2 regions of the Lysobacter sp. F6437 genome follow, and region 2 is predicted to be linked to the other one. Evidence: predicted binding sites of a transcription regulator. Region 2 holds the regulator's gene; the other holds the start of a gene.
What was found. The regulator sigma-54, encoded in region 2, starts transcription at its own class of promoters, with help from an activator protein. The targets are predictions, from matches to a motif close to TGGCACGNGCNTTGC.

Region 1: the regulator sigma-54 is predicted to act here: its motif matches at 6,733-6,747, upstream of glnA (type I glutamate--ammonia ligase).

The regions. Positions count from the first base shown of each region.
Region 1 covers NZ_JBQWRB010000002.1:310,358-319,214, reverse strand. The annotation lists gene ACT9F5_RS09980 (c-type cytochrome) at 1-201, opposite strand, end outside; gene ACT9F5_RS09975 (cytochrome c oxidase assembly protein) at 194-895, opposite strand; gene ACT9F5_RS09970 (hypothetical protein) at 892-1,275, opposite strand; gene ctaD (cytochrome c oxidase subunit I) at 1,348-3,840, opposite strand; gene coxB (cytochrome c oxidase subunit II) at 3,837-4,790, opposite strand; gene glnA (type I glutamate--ammonia ligase) at 5,279-6,688, opposite strand; gene ACT9F5_RS09950 (undecaprenyl-diphosphate phosphatase) at 6,918-7,772, shown strand; gene ACT9F5_RS09945 (DUF4377 domain-containing protein) at 7,840-8,685, shown strand; gene ACT9F5_RS09940 (YbhB/YbcL family Raf kinase inhibitor-like protein) at 8,723-8,857, opposite strand, start outside.
Region 2 covers NZ_JBQWRB010000004.1:5,895-14,751, reverse strand. The annotation lists gene lptC (LPS export ABC transporter periplasmic protein LptC) at 1-75, shown strand, start outside; gene lptA (lipopolysaccharide transport periplasmic protein LptA) at 65-688, shown strand; gene lptB (LPS export ABC transporter ATP-binding protein) at 688-1,407, shown strand; gene ACT9F5_RS11675 (RNA polymerase factor sigma-54) at 1,462-2,892, shown strand; gene hpf (ribosome hibernation-promoting factor, HPF/YfiA family) at 2,971-3,297, shown strand; gene ACT9F5_RS11665 (PTS sugar transporter subunit IIA) at 3,304-3,795, shown strand; gene hprK (HPr(Ser) kinase/phosphatase) at 3,806-4,771, shown strand; gene rapZ (RNase adapter RapZ) at 4,772-5,656, shown strand; gene ACT9F5_RS11650 (PTS sugar transporter subunit IIA) at 5,703-6,095, shown strand; gene ACT9F5_RS11645 (HPr family phosphocarrier protein) at 6,117-6,386, shown strand; gene ptsP (phosphoenolpyruvate--protein phosphotransferase) at 6,395-8,116, shown strand; gene mgtE (magnesium transporter) at 8,317-8,857, shown strand, end outside.

The sequences.
Region 1 (8,857 bases), on a different contig from region 2:
GATCGGCCAGTGCCCTTGGCTGGCGGCGACCGGCATCAGCCCCACCGACACGAACAGCAATCCAGCCAGGCCGAACACCACGGCGGCCAGCAGCAACCGGCCCAGCGCCAACGTCCACGAGCCGCCGACCAGGCACGACCACAGCCAGCGCGGCAACCTCGCGATTGCCTCCCACCATTCGTTGTCGCGCCGGTCAGCCATCGGCCACCTCCGCGTGCCGCTCGCGCAGCAATCCGAACAACAGCACCAGTGCGCCAGCCAGGTAGGCGACGCCACCGAACGACAGCATCAGCACCCCGCCCAGGTGCTGGTCCTGCAAAGCGGTCAGGCCGAACCCCACGTCGGCGCCGTGGCCATAAAGCGGCCGCGTGGCCAGCGCCAGCAGCACGCCGAGCAAAGTCATGTGCATCGAGGTCAGCAGCAGCCCGGCAATGCCGGTCGCGGCGCGCAGGTGCCGTTGCGCCGCGCTGCCGCCGAACGCGGCCAGCCACACCAGCAGGCCGACCGCGAGGAAGCTGCCCTGTTCGACCACGAGCAAGCCCGTCGAGTGCCGCGCGGCGTGGTGCAGCGCCGGCGCATGCCAGGCCCAGACCACGATGAACTCGACGACCGAGGCCACCACCGGCGACAGCAGCACGGCCGCTACCCGCCGCGCCATCGGACGTCCGTTGGTCGGCGATGCGCCAGTCGCCAGCCACCGCACTGGATCAAGCCGGCCACCGGCCATGCCGGCCGCGATCAGCGGCGCGGCCACCGCCACCACCGACATGTGCATCGCCATGTGCGCGGCGAACGAGTGCCTCGACCACTCCGGCAGCGGCCCGATCCACACCCCGGCCAGCACCACCAGCCCGCAGGCCAGCGGCCAGCTCCCGTGTTGGCCGGCGAGCCTCATCGGCAGGTCCCGATCAGCCCGATCGCGAGCGCGGAGTAGACCACCGCGACGAAGCTCAACCCGCACAGCAGCAGCGTCGCGAAGCCGAGGAAGCGGTGGCGGTCGCCGGCGCTGGCGTCGTCGTGCGGCAGTTCCGCGTCGCCCCACTGGTGCTGGCGCCAGCTGCGCCAGCCGACGCCGACGATCACGGCCAGCGCAACCACCGTGTAGGCGACCAGTGCGACCCGCGCCGTGCCCAGCGGCGCCGCCACCGTCGCCGCCCTGGCGCACCAGACCGCGGCGGTGACGTACGACAGCAGGAAATGCACGGCCCACGTCGCCGGCCCGGACGTCAGCAACCACAGGCTGGCGCGGCTTTCCGGCAGGACTGTGTCTTCCACCGAGCGCCGCGGTGGCGCGGGGTCCGGCTGCGTGCGGGGATGTTGTCTGCGTGGCGTCGTCATCGTCCGGCCTCAGGCCGCCAGCGGGAAACCGGCGATCGTCGCGACCGTCACCAGCACGGTGATCGCGACGAAGTGCCAGTACAGGGTGACGTTGTGGATGTCGATGTCGTGTTCGGCGGTCATTCGCCCGGCCGCGCGGCGGGCGATGCAGTACAGCTGCATGATCACGCCGACCGCGATGTGCGCCACGGTCCAGCCGACCAGCAGCCACACCGTGGCCTGGTACGCGTGCGCGGTCGGGTCCATGCCGGTCAGCCACGGCCCGGCCAGCAGCGCGGCGCCGGCCGCGAGTGCCAACACCGCCGCGCTCGCGGCGGCGAGGTGGAAGCCGACGCCCGATACGCGGCGGTTGAGTCCGCGCGCCAGCACCGTCGCGGCCCATGCGGCAATCGCCAGCCCCAGCGCCAACGTCGGCCACAACAGGCCCGGCCCGGCGGCCGGATCCGCCGGGAAATCCTCGTGCACGGTCCAGAAGAAGAAGTAGCCGAACACCAGGCTGGCGAATGCGGCCATGTCGCCGATCATGGTGATGAACATCGCCCACCAGCCCACCGACACCTGCCCGGACGCGTACAGCGGCAGCGTCAATCCGAGCCCGACATCCTTCGATGGCTTTTCCGGCACCAGCGCGGTGCCGGTCCACAACCACACCAGGGTCGTGACCAGCGCCAGCACCGCGCTGATGCCCGCGGCGACGTATTGGCTGAACACCGGGAAGATGAAGGCGCCGCCGGTGAACACCGCCGCCCAGAACGTCACGAAGGTCGGCCCCGGGACGCGCAGGCATTGCTCCGGCACCGCATCGACCGGCGAGGTCACCAGCGTCTCGCGCCGGCCTTCCGGCGCATCGGCGAGGTAGAAACGCCCGCCGTCGACATCGCGCACGAGGTCCGGCTGGTCCCACAACGGATAGCGGCTGTGCACGACCGGGATCGAACGCACGCCCCACGGCCGCGACGGCATCTGCGACAGCCATTCCAGCGTCCCGGCGCGCCATGGATTGCGCTCGGAACGGCCGCGCCGGAACGCGGTCCGCAAGGCGTCGATCAGCAGCACCGCGAACCCCGCCGCCAGCACGAACGCACCCACCGTCGAGATCAAGTTGAGCAGGTCGAACCCCTGCCCGCCGCGATAGGTGAACACCCGCCGCGGCATCCCGCCCAGGCCACTGATGTGCATCGGCAGGAACGCGATGTTGAAGCCGGAGAACATCAGCCAGAACGCGATCCGCCCGGCCCGTTCCGACAACTGCTTGCCGACCACCAGCGGATAGAAGTAGTAGGTGCCGGCGATCACCGGGAACACCATGCCGCCGATCAACACGTAATGCAGGTGGGCGACGATGAAGTAGGTGTCGTGCGCCTGGAAGTCGAATGGCGCCATCGCGATCATCACCCCGGTCAGGCCGCCGAGCACGAAGATCACCAGTGCGCCGAGCACGAACAGCATCGGCACCGAGCGCACCACGCGGCCGGCCAGCACCGTCGCCAGCAGCGCGAAGATCTGCACCCCGGTCGGCAGCGCGACCGCCTGCGACGCCGCCGAGAAGAACGCCAGCGAGATGTTCGGCAGGCCGGTGGTGAACATGTGGTGGACCCACAGGCCGAAGCTCAGGAAGCCGGTGCCGACCGCGGCCAGCACGATCCAGCTGTAGCCGACGATCGGGCGCCGCGCGAACGTCGGCACGATCATCGCGACCAGCGCGATCGCCGGCAGGAAGATGATGTAGACCTCCGGGTGGCCGAAGATCCAGAACAGGTGCTGCCACAACAACGGGTCGCCGCCGCGCGCCGGGTCGAAGAACGGCCAGTCGAGCAGGCGCTGTGCCTCGAACATCAGATCGCCGGCGATCAGCGGCGGGAATGCGAACAGGATCATCGCCCCGACCACCAGGATGTACCACGCGTACAGCGGCATCAGGTTGATCCGCATGCCCGGTGGTCGGGTCTTGAGCACGCCGACGATCAGCTCGACCGCGGCCGCGATCGACGCGACCTCGATGAAACTCAACCCGAGCAGCCAGATGTCGGCGCCGAGCCCGTCCTGGTACTCGGTGGTCAACGGCGGGTACATGAACCAGCCGCCCTGCGGCGCGGCGTCGAAGAAGATCGAGCCGCAGACGAACACGCCGCCGATCAGGAAGCACCAGAACCCGTAGGCCGACAACCGCGGGAACGGCAGCTCGCGCGCACCGAGCAGCGTCGGCAGGATCAGGATCGAGAACGCCTCGAAGATCGGCACCGCGAACAGGAACATCATCACCGAGCCGTGCAGCGAGAACAGCTGGTTGTAGGTGGTGGCGCTGACGAAGTCGTTGTCCGGCAGCGCCAGCTGCACGCGCATCAGCAGCGCCAGCACGCCGGCGAACAGGAAGAACGTGATTGCGGTAGCCGTGTACCACGCGCCCACCTGGCTGTTGTTGACCGACGACCAGTAGCGCCAGCCGGTCGGGGTTTTCCAGGTTTCTTCGAGGCGCGCGGCCTGTGCGGGATCGCCGGTCATTGCAGACCCTCCAGGTAGCTCGCGATCGCGTGCAGTTCGGCCTCGGGCAGCATCCCGAACTCGGGCATCGGCGCTTCCGGTTTCACGCTGTGGGTATCGGCGATCCAGCGCTGGAAACCGGCGGCGTCGTTGGGCAAGGTGCCGGCCGCGAGGCGCAGGCGGCTGCCGACGTGGGTCAGGTCGGGGCCGACCACCCCGGCAGCCGCGGTGCCGCGGACGCTGTGGCAGGCACCGCAACCGGTGCTCTGGAACGCGCTTTCCCCGCGACGTGCAATCGGGTCGGATGGCGATGCGGCGGGTGCGGCCTGGTGCTGCAGCCAGCGTGCGAACGGCTCGGGTTCCATCACCACCACCGCCAATTGCATGAACGCGTGCGAGGTGCCGCAGTACTCGGCGCAGGCGCCATGGAAGGTGCCGGTGCGGGTCGGCTCCAGCACCAGCGTGGTGGTACGGCCGGGGATCATGTCGAGCTTGCCGCCGAGCGAGGGAATCCAGAACGAATGGATCACGTCGGGGCTGGTCAGGACGAACTCGACGCGCTGGCCGACCGGCAGGCGGATCTCGTTGGCCAGCACCACCGGCGCCGCATCGTCGGGCCGGTAGGTCACGCGCCACCACCATTGCTCGCCCGATACCGCGATGCGCAGGCCATCGTGTGGTGCGGGTTCGCGCAGTTGCGGCATCAGTATCAGCCCGTGCACCAGCAGTGCGCCGAGCACGACGGTGGGGATGATCACGCCGCCACCCACGATCAGCCAGCGGTGCGCGCGGCGGCGGTCGGGCGGGTCATCGCGCCGGCGGCCGGCATGCAGCGCGATGGCGACCACCACCAACCAGACGACGCCGGCACCGATCGCCATCAGCCAGAACAGGCGGGCGATGGTGGCCGCTTCGACGCCGGCGGGGTCGAGTGTCGAGGAGGCGCCGCCGCAGCCGGTCAGGACGACCAACGCAACGCCGCCCGCACAAAAGCGGTGCGTTATCCGTCGCATCCGAAGCCGGGCCGTGTCGGCTGTGGTTTCGCGCGGTGGCATCGCGAGTGCATGTTCCTTCGACGGAGACCCCGTCGAGGAGCCTGCCGTGGGGGGTCGAAACGGGTCGTGAAGGTTTGACGGTGGGCTATTGGGGTGGGTTACGGGGAAGCGTGTCGATCGACAGACGAGGGGTCAGAGAGTCGCGACTTACGTCGCTCCTACAAGGTGCCGGAAGTGGCTGGTATGCCGTGCATCAACGCCATACACCACACGCGCGACGCGGGGTCTTGGCTGGGGCGGGCCGAAGCGGCCATGGATGGCCGCGGCCGGTGAGTCGGCCAAGGATGGTCGACCGAACCGGTCGGCCCGCCCCGGCCAAGGCCCCGCCTCCCTCCGAAGCCGACACAAACAACAACGGCCCGGAAATTCCGGGCCGTTGCATGGATCGCGAGATCAGTCGGGGACTAGATCGCGTAGTACATCTGGTACTCAAGCGGATGCGTCGCGGCGCGGAACGCGGTGACTTCCTTCATCTTCAGACCGATGTAGGCGTCGATGAAGTCGTCGGTGAACACGCCGCCGGCCTTGAGGAAGTCGCGGTCCGCATCCAGTGCTTCCAGCGCCTGGTCGAGGCTGTGGCAAACGGTCGGGATGTTCTTCTCTTCTTCCGGCGGCAGGTCGTACAGGTCCTTGTCGGACGGCGCGCCCGGGTCGATCTGGTTCTTGATGCCGTCGAGGCCGGCCATCATCAACGCGGCGAAGATCAGGTAGCCGGAGTTCATCGGGTCCGGGAAGCGGAACTCGATGCGGCGCGCCTTCGGGTTGGAGACGTACGGGATGCGGCAGCTCGCGGAGCGGTTGGAGGCCGAGTACGCCAACATCACCGGCGCCTCGAAGCCGGGCACCAGCCGCTTGTAGGAGTTGGTGCTGGAGTTGGCGAAGGCGTTGATCGCGCGCGCGTGTTTGAACACGCCGCCGATGTACCACAGCGCCATCTGGCTCAGGCCGCCGTAGCCGTCGCCGGAGAACAGGTTGACCCCGCCCTTGGCCAGCGACTGGTGCACGTGCATGCCGCTGCCGTTGTCACCGACGAGGGGTTTCGGCATGAAAGTCGCGGTCTTGCCGTTGCGGTGGGCGACGTTCTTGATGACGTACTTCATCGTCAGCAGCTCGTCGGCCTTCTTGGTCAGCGAGTTGAACTTGGTGCCGATCTCGCACTGGCCGGCGTTGGCGACCTCGTGGTGGTGGACCTCGACTTCGATGCCGACCGCTTCCAGCGTCTTGCACATCTCGGCGCGGATGTCGTGCAGCGAATCCAGCGGCGCGACCGGGAAGTAGCCGCCCTTCACGCCCGGGCGGTAGCCGGTGTTGCCGCCTTCGTACTCGCGGCCGGAGTTCCACGCCGCCTCCTCGGAATCGACGTGGTAGAAGGTGTGGCCCATGTCGTTGGCGTAGCGAACCGAGTCGAAGATGAAGAACTCGGGCTCGGGGCCGAAGAACGCCTGCTCGGCGATGCCGCTGGACTTGAGGTAGGCCTCGGCGCGCTTGGCGATGCCGCGCGGGTCGCGGGTGTAGGCCTGCATCGTGGTCGGGTCGAGGATGTCGCAGACCAGGATCAGGGTCGGGTCGGCGGTGAACGGGTCCAGGATCGCGGTCGAGGGGTCGGGCAGCAGCACCATGTCGGACTGGTGGATCCCGCGCCAGCCGCCGATCGAGCTGCCGTCGAACATCTTGCCGTCCTCGAACAGCGCCGGCTCGACGATCGAGGCCGGGAAGGTCACGTGGTGCTGCACGCCGCGCATGTCGGCAAAGCGCAGGTCGACGAATTCGACCTTGTGGTCGCGGATGAGTTTTTCGACGTTCTCGATGGACATGGCGGGCTCGCTGGCGGGAAGGAAGGACACTGCTTTGCTTCAGAGCAAGCGTCGTGCCAAGTTTCATCGAACACAAGCTGTTGATTTTACTCGACCCGCTGGGATCTGGTTGAGATAATTGCCCTCTGTTGGTGCGACGGACCCGTGGTCGCACCATTCCGGTGCGAGCCGGTGACCGGGTATTCTGCGCCAACGACTCCCGCACCTGTCCCCATCCGGCCCCGTCTCCATGACCGACCTGCTCGCCGCGCTGTTGCTCGGCATCATCGAAGGCATCACCGAATTCCTGCCGATTTCCAGCACCGGGCACCTGCTGATCGCCCAGCACTGGCTCGGTGCGCGCAGCGCGCTGTTCAACATCGCGATCCAGGCCGGCGCGATCGGCGCGGTGGTGCTGATCTACCGCAAGCGGTTGTGGGGCATGGCGGTCGCGTTCGCCGGCCACGACGCGCCGGCGGAGTACGACCCGCTGGGGATCACCGCGACGCCGGCGCAATCGCGCGACTACGCGTTCAAGCTGCTGGCGGCGTTTGCGGTGACCGCGGTGGGCGGCCTGTTGGTCAAGGCGCTGGGCTGGGAGTTGCCGACCGCGATCGCGCCGATCGCGTGGGCGCTGGTGATCGGCGCGGTATGGATGCTGGTCGCCGAACACTTGGCCGCGCGCCGTGCGGAAAAGCTCGGCGAGCGCACCGCGATCAGCTGGACGGTGGCGGTGCTGGTCGGCATCGCGCAGGTCGTGGCCGGGGTGTTCCCCGGCACCTCGCGCTCGGCCGCGACGATCTTCGTGGCGCTGCTGGCGGGCACCACCAACCGCGCCGCGGCGACCGAATTCGCGTTCCTGGTCGGCATCCCGACGATGTTCGCCGCGACCGGTTACGAGGTGCTGGAGCTTTACCTCGACGGCGGCCTCGGCACGGTCGACTGGACCGAGTTGTCGGTGGCGTTCGTGGCCTCCGCGGTGACCGCGTTCATCGCGGTGAAGTGGCTGCTGCGCTACATCCAGAGCCATCGCTTCACCGCGTTCGCGGTGTACCGGCTGGCGCTGGGGTTGGCGTTGCTGCTGTGGTTGCCGGCCGGCAACTGAGGCGTAACCCCATCTGCACGGTTGGTGCGTTTCCATGGGTTTCCCGGATTCCATGGACATTTGCCCGATGAACATCCACCGCACCTCCAGCGCCACGCTGGCCCTGTTGCTGCCGCTGGCGCTTGCCGCCTGCGCGGGCGGCGACCGCACACCGACGTCCGAGCCAACGGCACGGATGCCGCCACCGGCGAGTAACGACACCGCCGGTCCCGGTCCGGGGTCCCACATGCTCGGCGGCCAGAAGTGGCACCTGAGCGCGGCGACCGACGCCGACGGCCAGCGCATCGACGCGCTGTTCCCGGCCGATGACCGGCCGCTCACGCTGGAGTTCAAGGACCGCAATGTCGGCGTGTCCGGCGGCTGCAACCGGATTGGCGGCAGCTACGAGGTCGATGCGCAGGGCCGGCTGCAGGTCGGCCGGTTGAACTCGACGATGATGGCCTGCGACGAGGCGCTGATGCAGGCCGACCAGGCGATCAGCGCGCTTCTGGCGCAGCCGCTGCTGCCGCGGATCGAGGAGACCGCACCTCCGCGGCTGAAGCTGGAGTCGGCCGATGGCGGCAGCTCGACCTGGATCGGCGAGGCCACCGCCGAGACGCGTTATGGCGGCCCCGGCGAGACCGTGTTCCTGGAGGTCGCGCCGCAACGCGTCGCCTGCAACCACCCGCTGATCCCCGACCACCAGTGTTTGCAGGTGCGCGAGATCCGCTACGGCGACAACGGCGTCAAGCAGTCGCCACCGGGCGAGTGGCAACCGCTGTACGAGGAGATCGAGGGCTTCGAGTTCGTCGCCGGCGAGCGCAAGGTGTTGCGGTTGAAGAAGTTCAAGCGTGATCCCGCGCCGGCGGATGCCTCGTCGATCGCCTACGTGCTCGACATGGTGGTCGAGTCGGAGATCGCGCCGGCGGAATGAGGCGCGCGTCGCGTCGCCGCTGGACCGGCACGCCGGCTCAGCGTGCGACTGCCGGATGCAGCGAGTAGGTGCCGTGCACCAGCGCTTCGGCGAGCACGTGGCCATGGATCGCGCGCATCACGTCGGCGGCGGTGAAGCGGTCCGGCACGTCGAGACGGTCGACGTCGAGCGC
Region 2 (8,857 bases):
AATGGTCTCGAGGTGAACCTGGCCAGCAAGCAGTACACCCTCCAGTCCGAGGTCCGCTCCCGCTATGTCCCCTGACAACTTCCCCCAACGCGCCACCCTGCGGCGACTTGCCGGCTGGATGATCGTCGCCATCGCGATCGTCGCCAGCCCGCTGGCAATGGCGCGCAAGTCCGACCGCGACAAGCCGATGGACGTCAACGCCGGCAAGCAGGTCGGCAGCCTCGACGACGCCACCCCGACCGTGTTGTCGGGCGGCGTAACGATCGACCAGGGCACCCTGCACGCCGAAGCCAGCCGCGCCGAGATCAGCACCCGCGGCGGCGAGATCTCGCGGGTGGTGTTCAACGGCAGCCCGGCGCGGTTGAAGCAGCAACTCGACGACGGCACGCCGATGAACGCCGTCGCCAACAAGATCGACTACAACGTCAACAACGAAACCGTGGTGTTCACCGGCAGCGTGAGCATCAAGCAGCCACGCGGCACCCTCAGCGGCGAGCGCGTGGTCTACAACATGGCCAGCGGCCAGGTCACCAGCGGTGGCGAAGGCAACGGCCGGGTCAACATGCGGATCATGCCGAAGAATGCGGATGCCGGTGCGGATGCGGATGCGGATGCGGATGCGGATGCCAGTGAAGAGCCGGCCGAACCCGCCGACAACGACGCCGAACCGCCCGCGGAGGGCGGCTGATGCTGGTCGCCCAGGGCCTGCGCAAGGCCTACCGCTCGCGCGAGATCGTGCGTGATTTCGGGCTGACCCTCGACGCCGGCGAAGTGGTCGGCCTGCTCGGCCCCAACGGCGCCGGCAAGACCACCTGCTTCTACATGATCGTCGGCCTGGTCCCGGCCGATGCCGGGCAGATCACGCTCGACGGCAAGGACATCACCGGCGACCCGATGTACGTGCGCTCCAAGTACGGCGTCGGCTACCTGCCGCAGGAGCCGTCGGTGTTCCGCAAGCTCAGCGTCGCCGACAACCTGCGGGTGGTGCTGGAATTGCGCGACGACCTCGACAAGGCCGGCCGCGAGCGCGAACTGGCCGCGTTGATGGACGAACTGCAGGTCACCCACGTCGCCGACCAGTTGGGCGCAAGCCTGTCCGGCGGCGAGCGACGCCGGGTCGAGATCGCCCGTGCGCTGGCCAGCAAGCCGCGGCTGATGCTGCTCGACGAACCGTTCGCCGGCGTCGACCCGATTTCGGTCGGGGAAATCCAGCGAATCGTGCGCCACCTCAAGAATCGCGGCATCGGCGTGCTGATCACCGACCACAACGTCCGCGAGACCTTGGGTATCTGCGACCGTGCGTATATCCTCAACGAAGGCGGCGTGCTCGCGCAGGGGGCTCCGGACGCGCTGCTTGCCAACCCCGACGTGCGTCGCGTCTACCTGGGCGAAACCTTCCGCCTGTAGTGATGATGCAACGCAACGGCCGTCGGATTCGCCAGGTCGCGTTTGCAATCCATCATGAAGCCCCGTCTCCAAACCTCCCTCAGCCAACACCTGGTGATGACCCCGCAGCTGCAACAGGCGATCCGCCTGCTGCAGATGTCGGCGATCGAGCTGGAGGCCGAGCTGGTCAATGCGGTGGAAAGCAACCCGCTGCTGGACTGGACGGAAACCGCGATCAGCAGTGACCGCACCGAAGACGCAGTGTCGAATGGCGATGGCCATGCGCAGGACTCCAGCCTCGACACCCCGCCCCCGCCCGAGGCGGACTGGGGTGCCAACGACGGCGAGACCTGGTACCAGCGCGTCGGTCCCGGCGACCCGGGTGACGAAGGCTCGGCAGCCGAACAGGTAGCCGAGGCCGAGACCCTGCACGACCACCTGTTGTGGCAACTGCACCTGAGCCCGCTGTCACCGCGTGATCGCCAGATCGCGGTCGCCCTCATCGAATCGATCGACGACAACGGCTACCTGCGCGAACCGCTGGAATCGATCGCCGCCGGCCTCGAGGCCGAACTCCACGCCGGCAGCGAGGAAATCCAGACGGCGCTGTGCCAGATCCAGCGCTTCGACCCGGTCGGCGTCGGCGCGCGCGACCTGGCCGAATGCCTGCGGTTGCAACTGGAGCAACTGCCCACCGACACCCCGGGCCGGGACCTGGCCTGGAAACTCGCCAACGGACCGCTGGAGCGGCTGCCGCGGATCGGGGTCAGCGGCCTGGCCAGCGAGATGAAGCTCGACGAAACCGAGGTCGACACCGCCGTCCAGTTGCTGCGCTCGCTCGACCCCCGCCCCGGCGCCCAGATCGGCGCGATCGCGACCGACACCTACGTCGCCCCGGACGTGGTCATCTGGCGCCAGCATGGCCTGTGGCGGGTCGCGTTGTCGGACAGCATGCGCCCGCGGGTGAGCATCCACCGCGGTTACGAAGGCATGATCCGCCACGCCAGCGCGTCCGACGCCAGCTACCTCAAGGGCCACCTGCAGGAGGCCCGGTGGCTGCTCAAGAGCCTGGAGGCACGCGGCGACACCTTGTTGAAGGTCACCCGCTGCCTGCTGCGCCAGCAGGCAGGCTTCCTCGAATTCGGCGACAGCGCGCTGCGGCCGCTGACCCTGCGCGAGGTCGCCGCGGAAATCGGCCTGCACGAATCCACGGTGTCGCGCGCGATCGCGCGCAAATACGCGCGCACCCCGCGCGGAACCATCCCGCTGCGCGGTTTCTTCGCGTCCGGCATCGATACCGGCGGTGGCGGAGAGGCCTCCAGCACCGCGATCCAGTCGATGCTGCGCCAGTTGATCGAAGCGGAAAATCCCCGCAAACCGCTGTCCGACGCGCGCCTGGCCGAAAGCCTGAAAGCGACCGGCATCCCGGTTGCCCGCCGCACCGTGGCGAAGTACCGCGAAGCGATGGGAATCGCGTCTTCACAGGACCGTGTACGCATGGCGTGACGCCGGTCGTCGACCGCCCGCCATTCACACCGGGCTGGGCTATGCTGGAGGCCCAAGTCGCGACGTAGGAGGTCTCCGATGCGTATCGAAACCCACGGCCAGCATGTCGAAGTCACTGCCGCCCTGCGCGACTACGTGGAAACCAAGCTCGAGCGGCTTGGACGCCATTTCGACCAGCCGTTCGACGTCCGTGCCCAGCTCAGCCTCGACAAGCCGAACCACCGCGCCGAGGCGACCGTCAACCTTGCCGGAGGCACCCTGCATGCCGATGCCACCGCGATCGACATGTACGCCGCGATCGACCTGCTCGCTGACAAGCTCGACCGCCTGCTGATGAAACACAAGGAAAAGCAGATCGCCCACAACCGCGGCGAGAGCCTCGCCCGCAGCGGCGAATTCGGCTAGCCCTCCATGCCGTTGCACGAGTTGTTGAGCGTCGACCGCATTGCGATCCTGACCGAGCCGGGCAACCGCGTCTCGGTCATCGACGCCGCGGCCCGGTTGCTGGCCGACCCGCTGTACGCCAGCGGCAACGCCGCCTGCGCCACCATCCGCGAGAGCCTGCAGGCGCGCGAGCGGTTGGCCAGCACCGCGATCGGCCACGGCGTGGCGATCCCGCACGGCCGGGTGGCCGGGATTGGCGAGAGCCGGGGTGCCTTCCTGCGACTGGCCGAACCGGTCGATTTCGACGCTATCGACGGCGAACCGGTGGACCTCGTGCTCGCCATGGCGATCCCGGAACACTCGCTGCAGGAACACCTGCAACAACTGGCGGAACTGGCCGAGCATTTTTCCAGCGCCGGCTTCCGTGATCGACTGCGCGCGGCATCCTCCGTCGCCGAACTGGGCCGCTACCTGCTGGACGGTGTCGATATCCGCACCCAACGACCGACGGTGGCCTGAAACGATGCCGATGTGCAACGCCCGGATCAGTGCCGGCGAGCTGTTCGAGCAGCAGCGCGACCGCCTCAACCTGAAATGGGTCGCCGGCCAGGAAGGCCGCGATCGTGTGCTGGAATCGGTCGAGACCGTGGCCCGTCGCCCATCGCTGGCCGGCTACCTCAACGCGATCTATCCCAACAAGGTGCAGATCCTCGGCACCGAAGAGCTGGCGTGGCTGGATGCGCTGGACTCGCGCCACCGCTGGGAAACGATCGAGAGGATCATGCAGTTCCGGCCGCTGGCGCTGGTGATCAGCAAGGGCCAGGCCTGCCCCGCCGACCTCGCCGAGGCCGCCGAGGAATCGCTCACGCCGCTGTGGAGTTCGCCGCTGCGCGGGCACGAGCTGCTGAACCACCTGCAGTACCACCTCGCCCGCACGCTGGCGCCGCGGATCACCCTGCACGGGGTGTTCATGGAGATCTACTCGATCGGCGTGCTGATCACCGGCGATGCCGGCGCCGGCAAGAGCGAGCTGGCGCTGGAGCTGATCAGCCGCGGTCACCGGCTGGTCGCCGACGACGCCCCCGAGTTCACCCAGATCGCCCCCGACGTGCTCGACGGCACCTGTCCGGAAATGATCCAGGACCTGCTGGAAGTACGCGGCCTGGGCGTTCTCAATATCCGCGAGATGTTCGGCGACACCGCGGTCAAGCACAACAAGTACCTGCGCCTGATCATCCACCTGACCCGGCCGACGGACGAACCGGACGATGCCCCGGCCGTGACCGGTCTGGAGCGGCTGACCGGCGAGAACAGCGCCCGCCGCGTACTCGACCTCGACGTGCCGACCACCCATCTGCCAGTGATGCCCGGGCGCAACCTGGCCGTGCTGGCCGAAGCCGCGACCCGCCTCCACAGCCTGCGGATGAAAGGCATGGACCCGGCGGCGGCGTTCATCGCACGGCACAGCAACTTCCTTGAACGCGGCGAAGTCTGAATGGCCACGAACGCTCCCTCCAACGCCACCCTGGTAATCGTCAGCGGCATGTCCGGTTCGGGCAAGTCGGTGGCGCTCAAGACCTTCGAGGACCTCGGGTATTACTGCGTCGACAACCTGCCGGCCGAGTTGCTGCCGGACTTCGTGCGCAGCGCCGCGGGGGATGGCGCCACGGCCGCCAAGCTGGCGGTCGGGATCGACGTGCGCAACAGCCACAGCGACCTCGGCAACCTGCCGTCGTGGCTGTCGGCGGTCGGCGAAATGGGACTGGACCCGAAGCTGATCTATTTCGATACCCGCGACGACGTCCTGCTCAAGCGCTACGCCGACACCCGCCGACGCCACCCGCTGAGCCAGCTGGGCCTGTCGCTGGCCGACGCGATCGCGCTGGAACGGCAGGTGCTCAAGCCGTTGCGGCAGCTCGCCGACATCCAACTGGACACCAGCGACCTCAACGTCCACCAAATGCGCCGCCACGTCATCACCGAGTTTGGGCTGGGCGACGACGGAACGGTGTCGCTGCTGTTCGAGTCGTTCGCCTACCGCCACGGCCTGCCGGCCGGTGCGGACTTCGTGTTCGATGCGCGCTGCCTGCCCAATCCGCACTGGGACCCGACCCTGCGGCCGTTGTCGGGCCGCGATTCGGCGGTCGCCGAGTACCTGGACACGCAACCGGAGGTGCAGGAATTCGCCGGCCAGATAAGCGACCTGCTGGACACCTGGCTGCCGCGGATGCAATCGGGTTCCACCCGCAGCTACATCACCGTGGCTTTTGGGTGCAGCGGCGGCCGCCACCGCTCGGTCTACCTGGCCGAGCGGTTGGCCGCCCACGCCCGCGAGCGCGGCTGGGACGAGGTCGCGGTGCACCATCGCGAGCTGGACTGAGCCCAACGACTTCCGGGGATCAGCCCCGGTCTGTTAACTTCCCGGGATGGCCGTCGGCATCCTCCTCATCACCCATCTTGGCATCGGTACCGCGCTGGTGGGCGTGGCGACCCGCCTGATGGACGCGTTGCCGCTGCGCACCGAAGCGCTTGAAGTGCCGTACGACGGCGACCCGGACGAATGGCTGCCGCGTGCCAGCGCCGCCCTGCGCAAGGTCGACGGTGGCGACGGGGTGCTGGTGCTGACCGACCTGTACGGCGCGACACCGAGCAACCTGGCCGCCCGGGTCGCGCAACTGGGCACGCCGGTGCGACGGGTGTCGGCACTGAGCCTGCCGATGCTGCTGCGCGTGATGAACTACGCCGAGCTGCCGCTGGACGAACTGCCGGCGGTCGCCGCCGCCGGTGCGCGCAACGGCGTGCGGCTGGACGATGCCTGAGACGGAAGCAAGGACCCCCAAATGATCGAACGTGAACTGACCGTCTCCAACCGCCTCGGCCTGCATGCGCGCGCCACCGCCAAGCTGGTGCAGTTGCTGTCGGGCTACCGCTGCAACGTGACGCTGATCGCCAAGGGCCGCGAGGTCAACGCCAAGAGCATCATGGGCGTGATGCTGCTGGCCGCCGGCCAGGGCACGGTGGTCAAGCTGCGGGCCGATGGCGACGACGAGGAGGCTGTGGCCGAAGCGATCACCGGCCTGTTCGAGCGTCGCTTCGACGAAGACCAGTAGGAGCGCCGATGCGGCAGGAATTTTCCGGGCTCGGGGCGTCGCGCGGCAGCGCGCTCGGCCGCGCCCGGGTGCGGCTGCCGCATGTCCTCGACGTGGTCGAGGAACGCATCGATGCCACGGTGGTCGAGGATGAACTGAAGCGCCTGCACGACGCGATCGACCGCGTTCGCACCGAAATGCACGTCATGCGCGAGCGCCTGCATGGCGCGCTCGCGCGCGAGGTCGGCGAGTTCCTCGACCTGCACGCACTGCTGCTCGACGACCCCGAGTTGCTGCAGGGCCTCGACGAACTGATCCGGACCGGCCGCTACAGCGCCGACTACGCGCTGCGGCTGCAACGCGACCGCATCGCCTCGGTGTTCGACACCATGGACGATGCGTACTTCCGCAGCCGGCTGGACGACATCGACCAGGTGATCGGCCGTGTGCATGCCGCCCTGCATCGCCGCGACGCTGGCATGGAAGGCGTCGCCGGCGAGATTCTGGTCACCGACAACGTCGCGCCCGCCGAGCTCGCCCAGCTGCAGGCGCAGGGCGTGGTCGCGATCGTCACCGCCACCGGCAGCGCGTTGTCGCACAGCGCGATCCTGGCGCGCAGCCTGCACCTGCCGCTGGTGGTCGGCGTCGCCAACGTGTTGCAGAAGGTCAATGACGGCGACGCGCTGATCGTCGATGGCGGCACCGGCCGGGTGGTGCTGGAACCGGCGCCCGACGACCTGCGCAGCCACCACGCGCGCCAGCGCGGCTACGCCCGCGAGCGGCGTGAGCTCAACCGCCTGCGGCGCGAGCCCAACCGCACCCGCGACGGCAGCGAGATCGAGATCTACGCCAACGCCGAGTCGCGCGAGGACGTCGCCGAAGCGCACGCGCTGGGCGCCACCGGCATCGGCCTGTACCGCACCGAGTTCCTGTTCCTGCAGCGCATGGAGCTGCCCGACGAGGACGAGCAGTTCCGCGCCTACCGCGACGTGGTGCTCGGCATGAGCGGCCGCCCGGTGACCATCCGCACGCTCGACCTGGGCGCCGACAAGGCCGACCGTACCGGGCTGGCCCTGCGCGACGAACCCAACCCGGCGATGGGCCTGCGCGGCGTGCGGTTGTCGCTGGCGCGCGCCGGCCTGCTGGAAACCCAGTTGCGCGCGATGCTGCGCGCGTCCGGCTACGGCCCGCTGCGCATCCTGCTGCCGATGATCAGCAGCCGCGAGGAAGTGCGCACGGTCCGCACCGAGATGATGCGGATCGCCCGCGACCTGCGCAGCGAAGGCCACGAGATCGCCGACTACGTGGCGCTGGGCGCGATGATCGAGGTGCCGGCCGCGGCGATCTCGCTGTCGACGTTCATCGGCGGGGTCGACTTCCTGTCGATCGGCACCAACGACCTGATCCAGTACCTGCTCGCCGCCGACCGCGACAACGAGGCCCTCGGCGACCTGTACACCGCGCTGCACCCGGCGGTACTGCGGCTGCTGCGCGACGTGATCCGGCTGGCCGCGGCCCGCAACACCCCGGTCGCGGTCTGCGGCGAACTGGCCGGCGATTCGAAATTCGCCCCACTGCTGCTGGCACTGGGGCTGGAGCAGTTCAGCTTGCATCCGACCTCGCTGCTGGAGGTCCGCCGGACCATCCGCAATTGCGACCTCGACCGCCTGCGTGCGAACGCGCCGGCCCTGATGCGCGCGCGCGACCGTAGCGAGATCGAACGCTGGCTCGAGGCGCAGACGGGTCATTGACCTGGCAATCCCGTAGGAGCGGCTTCAGCCGCGATCGGATAGTTGGCCGCTCGTCCGACTTCCGATCGCGGCTGAAGCCGCTCCTACAAGAGCGTGCTGGGCAGCGCCCACCGCAACAGCGATAATGCCGCGATGAACACCTGATTCGGTCGCGCATCCGTCGCAACGGCTGCCGCCCCGCCCGACCTTCCGGAGTCCGCATGGCCGAAGCCGACCGCCACGACAAGACCTCGCGCCAGCTGCGGCTGCTCTCCGAGGCGCTCGACAGCGGGCGGCTCGGGCCGGTCAAGCGGCTGGTCAACACCCTGTCGCCGGCCGAGATCGGGAACCTGCTGGAGTCGCTGCCGCCGGGCAAGCGCGTGGTGGTGTGGGGCCTGGTCGACGCCGAGGACGACGGCGAGGTGCTGGTCCACGTCGGCGACGAGGTCCGCGAGAGCCTGCTGGCGCACATGGACCCCGACGAGATCGTCGCCGCGGTCGAGGACCTCGACATCGACGACCTCGCCGACCTGGTCGAGGACCTGCCCGACACCGTCATCGACGAAGTGCTCAAGTCGATGGACCGCGAGAACCGCGAGCGCCTCGAACAGGTGCTGTCCTACCCCGAGGACACCGCCGGGCGCCTGATGAACCCCGACGTGGTGACGGTGCGCACCGACACCACCGTCGACGTGGTGCTGCGCTACCTGCGCCTGCGCGGCGAATTGCCCGAGCACACCGACCACCTGTACGTGGTCAGCC